3 regions of the Shewanella sp. Isolate7 genome follow, and region 1 is predicted to be linked to each of the others. Evidence: predicted binding sites of a transcription regulator. Region 1 holds the regulator's gene; each other region holds the start of a gene.
The links. Region 1 encodes MetJ, which represses methionine synthesis genes. Its sites were predicted from a motif close to TAGACGTCTAGACGTCTA; they were not measured.
Positions count from the first base shown of each region.

Region 2: L1D47_RS09745 (cystathionine beta-lyase) is a predicted target of MetJ. The motif match lies at 4,118-4,135, and genes of this name have one in related genera.
Region 3: msrA (peptide-methionine (S)-S-oxide reductase MsrA) is a predicted target of MetJ. The motif match lies at 3,418-3,435, and genes of this name have one in related genera.

Region 1 covers NZ_JAKEVJ010000037.1:17,763-23,902, forward strand. The annotation lists gene L1D47_RS10980 (DUF3373 domain-containing protein) at 1-192, opposite strand, end outside; partial or broken gene L1D47_RS10985 (cytochrome c) at 255-582, opposite strand; gene L1D47_RS10990 (conjugal transfer protein TraF) at 1,092-2,288, shown strand; gene L1D47_RS10995 (sulfite exporter TauE/SafE family protein) at 2,340-3,080, opposite strand; gene metJ (met regulon transcriptional regulator MetJ) at 3,158-3,472, opposite strand; gene metB (cystathionine gamma-synthase) at 3,696-4,862, shown strand; gene L1D47_RS11010 (bifunctional aspartate kinase/homoserine dehydrogenase II) at 4,882-6,140, shown strand, end outside.
Region 2 covers NZ_JAKEVJ010000031.1:7,118-13,257, reverse strand. The annotation lists gene L1D47_RS09765 (marine proteobacterial sortase target protein) at 1-171, opposite strand, end outside; gene pdsO (sortase-associated OmpA-like protein PdsO) at 211-966, opposite strand; gene pdsR (proteobacterial dedicated sortase system response regulator) at 1,187-1,879, shown strand; gene pdsS (proteobacterial dedicated sortase system histidine kinase) at 1,882-4,053, shown strand; gene L1D47_RS09745 (cystathionine beta-lyase) at 4,172-5,374, shown strand; gene L1D47_RS09740 (CreA family protein) at 5,638-6,126, opposite strand.
Region 3 covers NZ_JAKEVJ010000033.1:21,203-27,342, forward strand. The annotation lists gene L1D47_RS10205 (alpha/beta fold hydrolase) at 1-185, opposite strand, end outside; gene seqA (replication initiation negative regulator SeqA) at 461-991, shown strand; gene pgm (phosphoglucomutase (alpha-D-glucose-1,6-bisphosphate-dependent)) at 1,036-2,691, shown strand; gene msrA (peptide-methionine (S)-S-oxide reductase MsrA) at 2,863-3,342, opposite strand; gene astE (succinylglutamate desuccinylase) at 3,635-4,678, shown strand; gene L1D47_RS10230 (thiamine pyrophosphate-dependent dehydrogenase E1 component subunit alpha) at 4,862-6,040, shown strand; gene L1D47_RS10235 (transketolase C-terminal domain-containing protein) at 6,044-6,140, shown strand, end outside.

The DNA of each region.
Region 1 (6,140 bases):
GAGTTGAATTCTATCGAGCGCGCTATGACGTTCGTTTTTGTCGACACGACTGTTGATGTCTTCAATCTCTTCGGTGAGATCGGCAAGCTGTTGTTTAAGCTCGGCTAGTTTTTGTGCATCGCTATCGGCGGCATAGGCTGAGCCAGAGATGGCGAGTGCATTTGCGATGAGTATGGATAGTAGAGTACGCATGTGAATCTCTCCTTATGCGCTCGTTGGGGTTGTTGACGAGCGCACCGATAACAAGTCCGTGGTTAACCGCATGTCTGTCTGATCTGAGTCGGCCGCATGGTCATAGAGGAACTGTTGGATGTCTAAACGATCCTTTTCAGAGAGCTTCTCGAAGACTTCCGGCTTTACTTTATGCATGTCACGTTTGAAGTAACGATCCCATTGGCTCATGGTCTTGCTCATAGGGGTCAGTTCACCGGCGGCATCGCCCTTGCTGTGGCAGGCTTTGCACTCTTTTTTATACAGGTGTTTCCCTTTCTTAGGGTTACCACCGTCGACGGCGTAGGCTTGTCCGCCAACTGTGAGGGCGAGGAGTAAGCATGTAGCTATTTTGGCAACGTTTTTCATCATCATTTTCCTTAATCGCTACTCTGAGCGATTTATTAACCTGAAACAAAATGCTTGTTTCTTGTTGGAAAATTTACCAAAAGGGAGTAGTTGTAAACTTGATGTTGATTACTTTCATGAGGAAAATCTAATTGATAAAAATACCATGGATATAAACCTAATGAATATTTTATAAAGTGATGAAATTTAATGGTTTTGTTCTTTTTGGGTTGGTGCGCTGTGTTTCTGATATCGCTATAAAAGTGCCAAGGAAGATCACACTTTATTATTTAAGTTATCTCTAAATGGGTATTTTTGGTTGTGTTTGTATTGCATAGGCGTCTGTTTAGGGGATAAGGCCGCCTACCGAATCGACAGGATTTATATGTGTGGGTAGGGCGACAAAATAGTTTGAAAAAAAAGTGTTTAAACCTCGGGTTTGGAGCGCACTTTTTTGTTGTCTTAGTCTATCTTTAAAGACGACTCGGGTAGCTTCCTGAGTGAGAACAAAAATAATGAACAGGGTGAATGAGATGAAATACCTTAGTTTGGTCATCGCGGTGTTATTGTCTGGTAGTGCTTCTCTGGCGTCTGCCGCTTCTCTCTACAACGAGGCTCGCAGTGATGCCATGGGCGGAACCGGGGTGGCGGCCTCAAACCGTGAGGGTGCGGCCTTTATCAACCCCGCCTTATTAGCCATTCATGCGCCCAAGTATTCCGGCGACGCGGTGATGTTGCCCGTGCTCGGTGCCGAGGTGGCAGATGTCGATAACCTGACCGACAAGTTCGATGCCCTGCAGGACTCCTATGACGGCCTAGAGGCGGCCATCAATGCCAGCGATGTGGCGGGCATTACCAATTATCGCGACATGCTGGTTGCCGATCTTAGATCCCTTGATGGTGAAAATGCCTATGCCAGCGTGGGCCTGGGGTTTTCTGTGGTCTTGCCAACCAAGCGCATGCCTATGTCTATTTTTTATAAGACCTATATCGATGCGGTGAGCGTGGCGGTGATCGAGGAGAGTGATATCGATACCCTGACCGATCTGGATCCCAACAATCCGCCCCAGGTGACGGATCTGGACTCTCAAGGGGCCGTGGTTGCCGGGGCTATTTCAGAGATCGGGGTCGCCCTGAGCTTCCCGCTGTCGATTGTGAACATGCCTGTGGCCGTCGGTATTTCGCCCAAGCTGCAGCGTATCGATACCTATAATTATGTGGTGAGTGCCAACAACTTCGATGCCGATGATTTTGATGACAGCAAGTATCGAAATGATGACAGTGTGTTTAATTTGGATATCGGTGTGGCCATGCAGCCAGTAGAAGGCTTAACATTAGGCCTGTCGGGACGCAATTTGTTGAGTCAGAAGCTCGATACTGTTGAGACCTTGGGGCGTCAGTTTACCTATCGCGTCGAGGCCTTGTACACCTTAGGTGTTGCCTATGATTGGGATAAATTCAGTCTGACGTCTGATGTGGATCTCAATGGACACAAGCGTTTTGATGAGGTGGGGGAAACGCAGCATTGGCGCATCGGTGGTGAAATGAGAGCCACAGACTGGTTCGCTCTTCGATTGGGTTACCGCCATGATATGAAAGACACCAGCAGTAATATTTATACCTTAGGTACAGGCTTTTCCATCGGTCGCGTGTTTAACTTAGATCTTACTGGTTCAGTAGGCAGTGACGATTCCTTCGGTGGTGTGATTCAAACTTCCTATCATTTCTAGCCTAAGGCAATGATAATCGAAAAGCCGGCAATTTTGCTGGTTTTTTCTATTTTATAGCAGACTGGTTATCGACTTGGCAGCTAATAGGAAAGCACTCAGGCTACAGAGAATAAGAGTCATCACACGGGTCTTTTGTTTGTCGATGCGTCCGACGAGTCGGTTTGCCATCAGATAACCAAGCAGCACAGAGGGCAGGAGCAAGGCTGAGCAGTAAAAGTGTTGTGGGGTAAGTAGCCCTGTCAGCCCTAAGATCACCATGGCGATGATGGAGCTGAAGATAAAGAAGGCCGATAATGCAGCGCGAAACTGCTTGGCGTCTTTTCCCGAGAGTAAGATAGCCAGTGGCGGACCGCCGATGGCAGCTATGTTGCCGAAGATTCCCGAGATCACGCCAGCGCTAAAGAGAGAGCGTCGATTGACCGCCAGGGTAACCCTGAGCAGGCTCAGTACTACAGCAATCGCGACTATGATGGAGATTGTGAGTCCCAGAATGGCTTGAGGGGCGAACAAGAGTAAACCGGCGCCGATAAATCCACCAGGGATTCTACCTAACAAGGCATATTGCAACCCTTTGAACTCCAAAGCACCACGTTCACGAAATAGGGTCAGCAGCGCGATAGAGAAACCCATTAAGATCACGGGCGCTGGAACCAATGAAGGCTCGATAAGATAAAGTAACGGTGAGGCAACTATCGCCATGCCAAAGCCGATAAGGCTCTGGGTGAGGGCGCCGACAAAGACGATAAGCGAGGCGAGTGCCAAGATCTGTGGATCGAGTGGAAGTGCAGGCACTGGGGTGTTCCAGATAAAAGTTGAAAACTAAAGAGGGATCGCTAAGCGATCCCTCTATCGATTCGTGTATGAATGGATTATTCCATCTCTTCCCACTCAATGCCCATCTCCGTCATTAGGCGTTTCACCTCTGCAGGAATGCTGTCGGGTTTATCTTTAGACAGGTCATCATCGTGCGGCAGTGGCTGGCCAGTGTAGGCATGTAAGAAAGCTTCGCAGAGCAATTCACTATTGGTGGCGTGACGCAAGTTATTGACCTGGCGCCGAGTGCGCTCGTCGGTTAATACCTTAAGCACCTTTAGAGGAATAGAGACAGTGATCTTCTTTACCTGCTCATTCTTCTTACCATGTTCAGCATAGGGGCTGATATAATCGCCATTCCACTCAGTCATTGACTCACCTGTAAATTCTCAAATTCGGTGCAGATTTTAAACCCTTACAAAATACAGTCAAATTATTGCCTCGAATTTTTGGTAATTGCAAATAGATTTCTAAATGTTTGGACGTCTAAACGTCTAAAGTTGTTGACGCTACCCACAGGCTTAGGTACATTTAGACGTCCAGACATCTCTTTAGCTAGAGGTCTCTGCCCAGATTCGAATTGAGGAGTTGAAGATGACAGAGCGTAAATTAGCCACCGCCTCCGTACGACAAGGCATAGAGTCAGACACGCAGCATGGTGCCGTGGTACCGCCTATCTATCTGTCGACAAACTACTCGTTTGAAGGACATCAACAGCCGCGGGCGTTCGATTACAGCCGCTCCGGTAACCCGACCCGCTCCATTCTCGGTGATGCGATTGCCGAGTTGGAAAAAGGGGCTACTGGCGTGATCACTTGTACCGGTATGGCGGCTATTACCCTAGTGACCAGTCTATTGGGACCAGAGGATCTGCTGGTGGTGCCCCATGATTGTTATGGTGGCAGTTATCGACTCTTTACCAACCTAGCGAAGAAGGGCGCCTTTAAGCTAGCAGTGGTGGATCAAACCGATGATGTTGCGTTGCAACAAGCACTATCACAACAGCCCAAGATGGTGTGGCTTGAGACGCCTTCTAACCCACTGCTGAGAGTGGTTGATATTGAAGCCATTACACAGGCGAGCCATAAGGTGGGCGCTCAAGTGGTGGTAGATAACACCTTCTTGTCTCCCATCTTGCAGCAACCTTTGTTGCTGGGCGCCGACATTGTGGTGCACTCGACCACCAAATATATTAATGGTCACAGCGACGTAGTCGGTGGCTCCGTAGTGGCTAAAGACCCTGAGGTCGGCGAGTTACTGCACTGGTGGTCCAATACTTTGGGGCTGACAGGATCGGCCTTTGACAGCTACCTGACTCTGAGGGGATTGAGAACCCTCTCGGTGCGTATTCGTGAACATCAGGCCAACGCCCAGAAGGTATTGGCAGTGCTGTGTGACCACCAGGCGGTGAAAAAAGTGTATTATCCGGGCCTTGCCGAACATCCGGGGCATGAGATCGCCGCTAAACAGCAAAATGGTTTTGGTGCAATGCTCAGTTTTGAGTTAAATGGTGGTGACTCGGCACTCGTTGCATTCTTAGATGCGTTACAATACTTCTCGGTAGCCGAGAGTCTGGGGGGCGTGGAGAGTCTGGTAGCAGTACCTGCGACTATGACCCACAGAGCGATGGACCCAGAGGCGCGTCGTGAAGCGGGTGTTAAAGACACCCTGATCCGCTTGTCTGTAGGGATTGAAGATGGTGAGGATCTGGTGGCAGATATACTCGCCGGTTTAGAAGCGGCTATCGCGGTAAGTAGTTAAAGGGTTTGAGGAGCATAAAATGACACGATGTCATTTGCATAAATTTGGTGGTTCTAGTTTAGCGGATGCAGATTGTTACCGCCGCGTCGCTCACATTTTACTGACTCATGGCCACAGCGATGATTTGATCGTGGTGTCGGCGGCGGGTAAGAGTACCAATTTTTTATATCGCTTGCTGGAGCTGTGTGACTCAAATCAGCTATGGCAAGAGGAGTTGCAGGTGCTGGTGAGTTACCAGCAAAACCTGATTGAACAGTTGCTCTCCAACGAGCAGGCCCGCAGCCTGAGAGAGCGCCTAGCCACCGACAAGTCGCAGCTTAGCAGCCTGTTGTCGCTCGATGAGCTTAACGACTATCAACGTAACCAGGTGGTGAGTTTCGGCGAGCGCTGGTCTTCGCGTCTGCTGGCGGCGTTGCTGAGAGAATCTGGCGTGGCCGCATCGGATGTCGATTCCCGCACCCTGTTGGTGGCCGACGAAGGTGCCGTGCCGCAGATCCGAATCGGCGAGTCGCGCCAGAAGGTACAGGCCCTGCTTGAGGCCCATCCTCAAGAGCGCCTGGTGATCACCGGCTTTATCTGCGCCAATGAGCAGGGCGATACCCTGTTGCTCGGCCGTAACGGCTCAGATTTTAGTGCCACCTTGCTGGCCAGCCTGGCCGATATCGAACGCGTCACCATCTGGACAGATGTCGAGGGGGTGTTTAACGCCGACCCTAACCGAATCAACGATGCCAAGTTGCTCAAGAGCATGTCGCTCACCGAGGCGAACCGCCTGGCGCACCTTGGCTCTCCCGTGCTACACAACCGTACCCTGCAGCCGCTGTTCGATACAGAGGTTAGCCTGGCGGTGCGTTCAAGCTATGCGCCCCATACCGATTTTACCCTGATCGCGCCTAAGAGCTCCTCGGCCAGCGCCCCGGTTGTCACCAGCCTGTCCAGCGTCAGTCTGTTTAGCCTGACCATAGCGGTCGAACTGCCACAGCTGCTGGCCTGTTTCGCCCAGGCAGGTTTGACGCCGCTGGCCTACTGGTCACTGGCCCATGGCCGCGCCGAGCTGGCCTTTACCCATGAGAATCAGAAGCAGGCCCAGGCCATCTTCGAGGCCAAACGCAGCGAGCTGGGCATAGACGAGTTACAGCTTCGCGATGACCTCGGCCTGGTGGCTCTGGTGAGCGCCGATGCCAGCCTCTATCGCCGCGGCTTCTCGCGCCTGCTGAGCCGTGAGGCGCACCCTCTGTGCAACGATGGCCTGAGTCTGGTGACCCTGGTGCCAAAGGC
Region 2 (6,140 bases), on a different contig from region 1:
CACATTAGGTTCGGATAGCTGACTCATGCGCCCAAAGGCAGGCGCCGCCGAGCCGAGCGCAGTAACACTTAACACCAAGGCGGCAAGTACCAGACGCTGGCGAGAAAAAAACGCCCCCCTCGGGGGGCAAAGGTCGGTCTGGTTCATCCTGAGATACGGGCGTGGCAACATCTTATTTCTCCTTTTACGCGTTGCTTCATGGTGCAAAATCTAGTTTGAAGCCAGGGCGGTATCGCCAGGCAGCAACTTGATGGTCACGCGGCGATCGAAGAAATCATTTTCGAAACTCTGCTCATCCTTGACCGGTGCGCTGGCACCATAGGCCTTGGCATCGAGCCTGGCCTCATCCACGCCTTTAGATACCAGGTAACTTCTTACCTCGGCGACGCGCTGCTCAGACAACGCCTGGTTATAGCTGCTGTCGCCGCGTCTATCGGCGTAACCAGTCAGATCCAGCTTGAGCTGGGGCGAGATTGCCATGGCATCGGCCACCTCATCGAGCTGCCCCTTAAAGTGAGGCTCGACGGTAGAAGAGCCTGTCTTAAACTGCACATTGAGGCCTAGGGCCAGCTCTTCCAGGCGAGTGCCCTGATGTTGTCTGAGCTGAGCCAGTTCTACCTTGGCCTCTTGATACTCCTGCTGCACCGTCAGCAACGCCTCGTTTTGCTGCTTGAGCGCCATCAGGCGACTCTCCTTCTCGGCCAAAGCGGCCTGCTGCTGCTTGATCTCGCTGTCGTTGGCCACCGTCTGGCCTATCATGCCACCGGTAAAGGCGCCGATAATCGCGCCCACAGGCCCGGCTACCACGGCGCCCAGCACTATGCCTGATCCGACACCGATAAGCGCCTCTTCATCTGTCGAGCTGCTGTCTGTCGTTTGCGTCGTTTGAGTTGCGGGGGCAGCGAAAGCCATTGAGCTGCCAAATAATGAAACACTGATTAATGCGGCGATGATCTGCTTCTTCATGGGAAAATCCTCAAGTTGACATGGATGGGTTTAATCAGAACCTTGTGGTTCCTGTCGATGAGGTCATTAAACATGAGTGAAATGGCAAGTCCGGGGTGCAAAAATGACGATGCGCAGACCAAATGTGGCAAGAAAATGGCATTTGTCCCGGGCCACTTTTCTCCCCGGCATTTTGCTGTATAGTCACACTCCAGAAACACTAAGCTGTAATGGATGGATCATGAAGCGTATTGCAATAGTTGAAGATGAGGCGGCTATCCGCGAAAACTACAAAGAGGTGCTGCAACAGCAAGGCTACTTTGTGCAGGCGTACGCCAATCGCCCCAGCGCCATGGAGGCCTTCAACACTCGTCTGCCTGACTTAGCGATCATCGATATTGGCCTGGAAGATGAGATAGACGGTGGCTTTACCCTGTGCCAGTCGCTCAGGGCCATGTCGAACACTTTGCCTATCATCTTTTTGACCGCCAGAGACAGTGACTTCGACACCGTCTGCGGCCTGAGACTGGGCGCCGATGACTACCTGAGCAAAGACGTCAGCTTCCCCCATCTGATCGCACGCCTGGCCGCGCTATTTAGGCGCTCGGACATCCAAAATGGCGCCAACCCGCAAGATGGCATGATAGAGCACGGCAACCTGACCATAGATGTCAACCGCATTCAGGTCTACTGGAAGCAGCAGCCTATCGAACTGACGGTCACCGAATTTTGGATGGTGCACGCCCTGGCCAAGCGCCCCGGCCACGTGCGTAGCCGCCAGGCATTGATGCAAGATGCCAAGATCTATGTGGATGACAGCACCATCACCTCCCATGTGAAGCGGATCCGCAAGAAATTTATCAGCCAAGACCCTGAGTTCGATTGCATCGATACCGTTTACGGCATGGGCTACCGCTGGGATACCCAAGACTAAGCATGTTTAATCTGCCCATCGGCCTGCGCACTAAGGTCGCCATACTCTCTCTCTTCCTGCTCTGCCTGCCCTGGCTTGGCTACCAATATGTGTGGGAGATGGAAAAATACCTGCGCCACGGTCAGGAGAAGACCCTGGAGGGCACGACCCAGGCGCTGGCCACCGCCCTGCATGAACGCCCTAAGCTGTTCGACAAGCAGGCGAGTTTTCTGTCACAGGTCAAGAAGGGACGGGATCTCTACGCCTACCCGTTAACCGGCCCTATCCATCTGGACGGCAAGCTGGGCGAATGGGCCGATAATCGTCACCGCGCCCTGACCTACGGCGCCGACCATCAGCTGTTTAAGGCAGATGACGGCAAGCCGCTCAACATCCGCTTTACCCACATGGTGGGTAAGTACGCCGGTTACCTCTATGGTTATTTCGAGGTGACAGATCCTAAGGTGATCTACCGCGGCACCAACAGCCTGCGCATCGACAACAACGATCATCTGGCCATCGCCACCCTGGCGCCCGATGGCCAATTTCGCCGCTATATCGTGGCCACCATACGCGACGGCTGGATAAGCGCCTTCGAGCTACCCGCCGATCCCCGTAAGTCACAGCCGGTCACCCCAGAGGTGCGCATCCAGGGCAAGTGGCTAAAAACCGACAAAGGCTACAATATCGAGCTGAGGATGCCGCTGGAGATGGTGGGCAGCAAGCTGGGCTTTGCCATCGTCGATGTCAACGACAGAAAGAAACGTAATGTCGAGGCGATAGTCGGCACCTCGGCCACAGATGATGTCAGCAAGCTAGGTACTGTGCTCGTGCCCTCGCCTGAGATCGAGAGCATCATCAAGGGGATGAGCCATAACAGCTCACGGATCTGGGTGGTGGACCGCCACGGCCGGGTATTGGCAAAGTCAGGCGACATCTACAGCAGCACCAACGTATGGGCGCAGACGGCGACCGAGCAGACGCCGGATACCTTCTGGGGCCGCTTTAAGCAGCAGTTCCTGCACCCGCTCTACTATCGTATTCTGACCACACCGCCTAAGCATTTCGTCGACTCGCTCAAGGACTCTACCGTGCTCGAGGGCAGCCATATCCGCAAGGCCCTAGCCGGCCAATTTGGCTCCACCTGGCGCCTAACCCCGGACGGCAAGGCGGTGATCCTGGCCGCCGCCAGCCCTATCTGGATAGACGATGACGTGATGGGCGTGGTGATCGCCGAAGAGACCACCCACGGCATCCGCACCCTGCGTAACAAGGCGCTGGAGAAGCTGTTCAACGTCATCTTGACCATTATGAGCATGGGCACCCTGGCCCTCTTCTTCTTCGCCTCCAGCATCTCTAGCCGTATTCGTAAGCTGAGAGACGATGCGGAGCAGGCCATCGACAGCCAAGGCAGGATCAGAAAGGCGATCGTCGGCTCCAAGGTGCGCGATGAAATCGGCGATCTCAGCCGTAGCTTTGCCAGCATAGTCGGGCGTCTGAGCCAATATACCCACTATCTGGAGAATATGTCTTCACGCCTGGGCCATGAGCTGCGTACCCCTGTGGCCGTGGTGCGCTCGTCCCTCGAGCATCTCAACAGCCAGGATCTGCCGCCCCAGCATCAAAAGTATGTGGACAGAGCCCACGAAGGGGTGAGCCGACTCAACATGATCCTCAACAACATGAGCGAGGCCACCCGCCTCGAAGAGGCACTGACCGATGCCGAGGTGGACAACTTCCCCCTCTCCAAGGTGGTCGCCGGTTGCATGCAGGGCTATCAGATGACCTATGCCAATCAGGTATTCGAATTGGAGATCGACAAGGAACCCATGACCATGCGCGGCGTTCCCGAATATATCGCCCAGCTGATGGATAAGCTGATCGCCAACGCCATCGAGTTCAGCCAGAGCGATACGCCGATCAAGGTGTCACTCAAGGCCAAGGGCAGACAGGCGCTACTGAGTGTCAGCAATCAGGGGCCATCATTGCCTGCCAACATGGGCGAGCAGATCTTCGAGTCTATGGTATCTGTACGTGCCCAGAAGGCGCAGGACAAGCCTCACCTTGGACTCGGCCTCTATATCGCCCGCTTGGTCACCGACTTCCACAACGGCACCATTCGCGCCGAAAACCTGATGCAGGATAATCAGGCCGTCGGGGTGGTTATCCATGTCCGTCTGCCGCTAGAGGCCTAATAAGGGGCAGGACTAATAAGGCTCAGGAAAAGCGGAAACGACTCCAATAAATCTCACTTTCATTTAGCCGTATAGATGTTAAGATGGCTACACTTAGTTGCCAACACGAGAGTATGGGATGAAAAGAGAGACCAAGATAGTCAGCGTCGGCCGCGACAAGAAATGGAGTAAGGGGGTGATCAACCCGCCAGTGTTTCGCGCCTCCACCGTGGTGTTCGACACCATAGAAGAGATGCGCCACGCCACCAAGCATCGCGCCAACGGCGAGATGTTTTATGGTCGCCGCGGTACCCCTACCCACTTCGCCTTTCAGGCGGCGATTGCCGAACTCGAAGGTGGCGTCGGCACCGCCCTCTATCCCTCTGGCTCGGCGGCCATCTCAGGCGCCCTGCTCTCCTTCCTCAAGGCGGGCGATCATCTCTTGATGGTCGACACCGCCTATGAACCCACGCGGGATCTATGCGACAAGCTGCTCAAGGGCTTCGGCATAGAAACGACTTACTATGATCCCCTCATCGGCGACGGCATCGAGGCGCTTATCCGCCCCAACACCAAGGTGCTGTTTCTCGAGTCTCCAGGCTCCATCACCCTGGAGGTGCAGGATGTGCCGACCCTGAGCGCCATAGCCCATAAACATAACCTGGTGGTGATGCTGGACAACACCTGGGCATCGCCCATCAATTGTCGTCCCTTCGAGCTGGGCGTCGATATCTCGATTCAGGCGGCGACCAAGTATATCGTCGGTCACTCGGATGTGATGCTGGGCACGGCCACCGCCAACCAGGCCCATTGGGACCAGCTGAGGGAAAACAGCTACCTGATGGGACAATGCACCTCGGCGGACGATATCTATCTCGCCAGCCGTGGTCTGCGTACCCTGGGCGTACGTATGGCACAGCATGAGAAGAATGGCCTCGAGGTCGCCAACTGGCTGGCCACGCGCCCCGAGGTGGATCATCTGCGTCACCCCGCCTTCGACTCCTGCCCTGGACATGAATTTTTTAAGCGGGATTTCAGCGCCTCAAATGGACTCTTCTCCTTCGTGCTCAAGCGCGGCAACATCAAGGCGATCACCGCCTTCGTAGAAAACATGCAGCACTTCAAGATGGGCTTCTCCTGGGGCGGTTACGAGAGCCTGATCCTGGGCGTCTTCGGCATCGATAAGTTGCGCACCGCCACCCAGTGGGACAGTAGCAAGCCATTGATTCGATTGCATGTTGGCCTGGAAAACCCTGAAGATCTCATCAAAGATCTCGAGGCCGGTTTTGCCCGCTACAATGCGGTTTTGCAAGGCACTGCCAGTGAAGGACCATCTGCTTAAGCCCGGTCTGAACCTAGCCCGAACCCAGCTTGAATTCATAAAAAAACGCCGTCAGAAATGACGGCGTTTTTCTTCGATTAATATTGCTTGCTAATACAATTTATACCAATCACAGTAAACATGTGATCAGAAATAGCGCAGGAAAAACGCTTGAGAACAAAACAGGATTTTTAGATAAGTAGTTATTCTACAATTAAAAATACTAATACAGTTATCGAGCGTTTTAACAAGCTAGCATGATCAATTATTTATTACGATTGGTATTAGTTAGGCGCTTGCGCCGCAGGACTTGCTGCGGGCGCCTGCCAGGACTTGGTGCCATAGAGCGGCACGGTTGACAGGCTGTGCTTATGGCTGCCATCTGTCTCCTTGGTGGAATAGGAGAGATAGATCAGCGTCTGATTGTCGGCATCATAGATGCGTCTCACCTTAAGCGACTTAAATAAGATACTCAGGGAGGCCTTAAACACCACCTCACCGCCTTGACTCTTGTCTATGTTGGCGAGATCCGCTGGCAGAATAGGCCCTGTCTGGCGACAGGCGATGCCCATATCCGACGGGTCGGCAAAATCCAGGTTTGCCTCGATACGGCTGATATGACAGGTCACCCCGGGGATCTTAGGATCTTGCCTGGCCTCGATGATCACATCTTTAGTAGTAAAGACCCCTAGACTCACCTTGCCCACGTCATCGCCGCAGCCTGTAAGCAGGGTTATTGCCGCAACACCCATCATGCCAATCCAAGCTTTCATCTTCACTCCTTGTT
Region 3 (6,140 bases), on a different contig from region 1:
AGCATGGCATAATCCATGTTGGGCCAGTGTGGGCTCAGGCCATGGTTAGGCACGTCGATACGGATCACCTGATGATCATCGAGTGCATTGCCTAGGGTCTTTAAGTTATCCAAGTTGCCAAATAGGCCGTGGATCAAAATCACCGGGCTACCTTGTCCGGATAGGGTGTAGTTCAAGCTGCTCATGGAAAGTTTAGGTTGAGAGAATTGGCCAAATTGTGCCTGTAAATCGGCTTAAAAGACAGCATTAACGGCCAGCTAAGCATTCTCTGGCGGGTTTTTGCGCACTTGAGAGCTAATTTATTGATCTTGTAACCAAGTTGTGGGTTTTTAATGCGATCGCTCTTTATTCCGGTGGGAAAGATAGCATACACTTGAACGGATCTGGCATCCGTTGCTGCGGATCGCATTCGCAATAACAATAACCTATTTACCTTTACCGCCTAAGGAAGATTCTAGTCATGAAATATATTGAGATTGATGAAGAGCTATATCGCCATATTGCCAGCAAGACAGAGCGCATAGGAGAGAGTGCTTCAGAGATCCTGCGACGATTACTCGGCTTAGACGTAGAGACGGTTGCCATGGTGCAGCCTGCGCAGATCAGCCAGCCTGGCCTGGATAAAGAGGTAGCACAATCTCAGCAGGTGGCGAGTCTCGATGCCGACACTCTGATCGACAAGGCGGCACTGGCACAGCAAAAGGGCGCCGTCGGTCGCTTCCTGTTTACCTTAGAGGCTATCTATAAGGCCACACCAAATCAATTCGATCAGGTGTTACAGATCCAGGGGCGCGATCGTCTCTATTTCGCCACCTCAAAAGAGTCATTGCTCAAGGCCAGTAAGTCGGCCAATCCGAAAGAGATAGGTAATAGCGGCTTCTGGGTGACCACCAACAACAATACGGCCAAGAAGCGCACCATCCTAAGCGAGGTGTTGGGGCAGTTTGGTGTACAAGAAAAACAGATTGAATCCATAATCGGTCATATTTAGTCGGCATACTGAGGTTCAATCTACCCATCACTTAGGAGTACATTTTGGCGCTACACGAGCGAGCAGGTTTAGCTGCACAACAAAGGGACTTGGTTAATATTCCTAAACTGATGAGCCACTATTATCGGCTCTCACCGGATGTGACCAAAGATGCGCAGAAGGTTACCTTCGGCACCTCGGGTCACAGAGGCTGTGCCTTTAACAAGAGTTTCAACGAGAAACATATCCTGACTATCGTGCAGGCTGTAGTGGATCACCGCATTGAGGCGGGGATAAAAGGCCCCATGATAGTGGGCATAGATACCCATGCACTGTCGCAGGCGGCTTATGTCACGGCGCTTGAGGTGTTAACCGCCAACGGCGTTCAGGTGATCGTCGCTAAAGCTGATGAATATACGCCGACCCCAGTGGTGTCACATGCCATCATAGCCGCTAATCGCGGCCAGGGCGCACCGCTCACCGACGGCCTGATCATCACGCCGTCCCATAATTCGCCCCAAGATGGTGGCATTAAATATAATCCTCCCCATGGTGGTCCCGCCGAAGGCGGTATTACGGCCTGGGTCGAGCAGCGTGCAAACGATTATCTGGCCAAGCAGCTCGAAGGGGTGAAACGCCTCAATTACTCGGTAGCACTAAAAACAGGGCTGATCGTCGAGCGGGATCTGATGGCTGAGTATGTCGGCGATCTCGAGCAGGTGATCGACATGCAGGCTATCAAGCATGCCGGCATTCGCATCGGAGTCGACCCCCTCGGTGGTTCAGGGATCCACTATTGGGCCAAGATAGCCGAGCAATACGGGCTGGATATCACACTGGTGAACGATCGCATCGATCCCGCCTTTAGCTTTATGCCGCTGGATAAGGATGGCAAGATCCGTATGGATTGCTCATCCCCCTATGCCATGGCGGGGCTGCTGGCGCACCAGGATGCATTTGATATCTGTGCCGGCAACGATCCCGATTATGACAGACATGGCATCGTCTGTCCGGGCACAGGCCTGATGAACCCAAACCATTACCTGGCAGTTGCCATCGAATATCTGCTGTCTCATCGCCCGCAGTGGTCAGCCGCGCTCAAGATAGGCAAGACCCTGGTCTCCAGTGCCATGATAGACAAGGTTTGTCACGAGCAGGGCCGCACCCTGTGTGAGGTGCCGGTGGGCTTTAAATGGTTTGTCGACGGCCTGGCCGATGCCAGCTTTGCCTTCGGCGGTGAAGAGAGTGCCGGCGCGGCCTTCCTGCGCCGTGATGGCGGTAGCTGGTGTACCGACAAAGACGGTTTTATCCTGGCGCTGCTGGCCGCAGAGATCCTGGCGGTTACCGGCAAGACCCCGGCCAAGCTCTATGCCGAGATGGTTGAGCGTCACGGCGAAAGCTTCTATAAACGCATCGACTCGCCGGTTAATCCTAAGCGTAAGGCTAAGTTTAATCAGTTGGTGAGCGAGCCCCTGAATGTCAGCGATCTTGGCTGTGAAGCCATGGCTGGAGATGCCATCCTCGAGGTGCTCACCCATGCCCCGGGCAATGGCGCGGCTATCGGTGGCATCAAGGTAGTGACCGAAAAAGCCTGGTTTGCGGCGCGGCCATCGGGTACTGAGGCGCTATTTAAGCTCTATGGTGAGAGTTTTGTCAGCGAGGCGCATCTTGAGCAGGTGCTTGAGGCGGCGCAGCAGATGATAGAGCGGCTGTTGGCTTAATTTGTTGACCTAGTTCGTTGATCTAGTTCGTTAGACTAACAGGCTCTTGGATAAACCTTAGTCGCTTACTCCATGGAATCTTAATTCTTAGTACAGATCAAAAAAGCCAGTGATTCACTGGCTTTTTTTTGTGGGCGTAACTTGCATCGAACTGCTGGGAATAACCAAGCGCTAGTAGGTGAGGTGACAGCTAGGCAAGTTGTTCTTTTCCAGATAGTTTTGATGATACTCTTCCGCCTTATGGAAGGTCAGCACTGGCACTATCTCGGTCACTATGGGTCTTATTCCCCACTTACCGCTACGGGCAAGGGCCAATTTTGATGCCTCGGCCTCGGATTTTTGCTGCTTATCGTGGAAGAAGATGGCGCTGCGATACTGACTGCCGATATCGCCTCCCTGCATGTTGAGCATAGTCGGGTTGTGGTTGCCCCAGAACACCGCCAGCAGATCCTCGAAACTCACCTTAGACTCGTCATACTCAACTTGAACCACCTCGGCATGGCCGGTCGTGCCCGTTTTGACCTCTTTATAGCTGGTCGCCTTGTCATCGCCGCCCATATAGCCGCAGGTGGCAGAGATCACACCGTCTATCTGCTTGAAAAAATACTCTACACCCCAGAAACAGCCTGCGCCAAATGTTGCTAATGCCATGGTTGACCTCGTATCGATTGAGCCTATCAATGTTTATTGCTTTTTGTTAATTATTCCTGTCCGTGAAATCTCATTTGGATGTTTAGACGGCCAGATGGCTCTATTCTGTATTATCTGATTAACGAATGCAACAGGGAAATTATGCGCCGAATGACTGGCCCGCGTGGCCGTGGGTTCGCTTAAATGATACTATGCTGGCCAATTGATAATAATGCTAATAAATCCAAGGAGTCGCCCCGCAAGCTTGCCTAGGCAAGTGCGCCGGTTTGGCGATGGAATGAAGGAGTTTTCTGTGCAAGACACCCTGATGTTGTCGAAAGACTTTTTGCAATTGACCTTAGACAATCCTGTTAGCCTTGCGGCGCCGTTCGAATTTACCCTAGGGCAGCACACTCAGGTTTCCGTGTGGGATACCGGCGTGATCGCCTTTGAGCCTTTGTCTAAGACAGATGCTCAAACCAAGAGCATAGTGCTCTCCTCTGCGGTGCACGGTAACGAGACTGCACCCATCGAGTTATGCAACCAGCTGATCACTGCGCTGTTGTCCGAGACCCTTATCGCGGCCCATCGCGTGCTGTTTTTAATCGGTAACCCGCCGGCCATCCTCAATGGCACCCGTTTCGTCGAGGAAAACCTCAATCGTCTGTTCAGCGGCGCTCACTCTCGAGGCGAAGGCCTGATCAACGCCGAGCGTCTACGTGCCCAGAAGCTGGAGCAGTATGTGGATCGCTTCTTTAACGCCGCGCCTCAAGGGGGCGAGCGCTTCCATTACGACCTGCATACCGCGATTCGCGCCTCCAAGCATGAGAAGTTTGCCATCTACCCTTATCCTCATGGCGAGCCCTATAGCGGTGAGCAGATCATGTTCCTAGCCGCCTGCGGCATCAAGACAGTGCTGTTCCACCACGAACCTACGACCACCTTTAGTTACTTCTCGGCCCACGGTTATCAGGCCCACGCCTTTACCATAGAGCTGGGCAAGGTGATGCCTATGGGGCAGAACGATATGACCCGCTTTATCGCGGTTAAGGAGATGTTGACTCGTCTGGTGAGCGGCAGAGATCTTGAACTTGACGAGTTTGATGCCAGTCAGGTGAACCTGTATCAGGTAAATCGTTCCATCAACAAGCAGTTTGACGACTTTAGCTTCACCTTTGCCGATGACGTAGAGAATTTTACTGCGTTTCCAAAGGGTTATATATTGGCTAAGGATGGCGGGACTGAGATTAAGGTCGAGGCCGAATCTGAGTCTATCGTATTTCCCAATGCCAATGTGCCGGTTGGGCAGCGCAGCGTGCTGTGTTTAGTGCCTGCCAAAGATTATCGCGTGGTCTAGTATCTGGCTTGTAAAGCTAGCGATACATGGGCGGGGACAGCTAGTTGTCGGCCGCGCCCCGCGATAGCTTGCTAGGTAGTTTACGTTAACGTAACTTTAAGGCCGCATCATAATAGAGAATAGTGAACAACTTAGGATGTTCGCAGTCAGATAACAAGAAAACTCAGCTGATAAGAGAATAGTATGAGCAACGCAACGAGCAATACAGAGACTGTCCATCGCGTCAGTTTTCTCGATAAGGATTCATTATCGATCCCGATCCTGAAGATCCTTCAAGCCGACGGTACCACCTTTGAAAATGCTGTGTTACCCGTGATCGATCAGGATTTGGCTGCCAAAATTTATGATACTTGTGTGTTCACACGAGTACTCGACGAGCGCATGTTAGCCGCTCAGCGTCAGGGACGGATCAGCTTCTACATGACCTGTACTGGTGAGGAAGCCGCCGTCGTCGGCAGTGTCGCCGCCCTGGACCAAGACGATGTGATTCTAGCCCAGTACCGTGAGCACGCGGCGATCCGCTATCGTGGCTTCACCACTGAGCAATTCATGAATCAGATGTTCAGTAACGAGAAAGATCTGGGTAAAGGCCGTCAGATGCCGATCCACTACGGCTGTGAGGCGCTGAATTATCAGACCATCTCATCGCCACTGGCCACGCAGATCCCACAGGCCACAGGTGTCGGCTATAGCCTTAAGATGCAGGGCAAACGTAACGTTGCCATCTGCTATTTCGGTGAAGGCGCCGCCTCTGAAGGCGATTTCCACGCCGGCCTGAACATGGCGGCGGTGCTGAACTCGCCAACCATCTTCTTCTGTCGTAATAATGGCTACGCCATCTCTACGCCGACCAACGAGCAGTTTGCCGGTAACGGCATCGCCAGTCGTGGTGTGGGCTATGGCATGCACACCATTCGTGTGGATGGTAACGATATGTTAGCCGTGATGGCGGCCACGCAGCAGGCAAGAGCCTATGCGCTTGAGCACAACAAGCCAGTGCTTATTGAAGCCATGACCTATCGTCTCGGCGCTCACTCTTCTTCAGATGATCCATCTGGTTACCGTTCTAAAGACGAAGAGGCCAAGTGGCAGCAGCACGACCCGGTTAAGCGCTTCAAGCTGTGGCTGATCAATAAGGGATGGCTCGCCGAAAACGATGATGCGGCCCTGTATGACAAGTACCGTGAAGAGGTATTGGCCGCGGTGAAGGTCGCCGAGAAGTTACCGGCACCTAAGATCGACGAGATCATCGAAGATGTCTTTGACGAACCGACGCCGAGACTCAAGCAGCAACTGACCGAGCTTAAGCAGCACATCAAGAAATATCCTGATTCCTATCCACGCAGCGCAGGGAGAGATTAAATCGTGGCCAAGATTAATATGTTACAAGCCATCAACGATGCCTTGACCATTGCGATGGAAACCGACGACAAGGCGGTGATCTTCGGCGAAGACGTGGGAC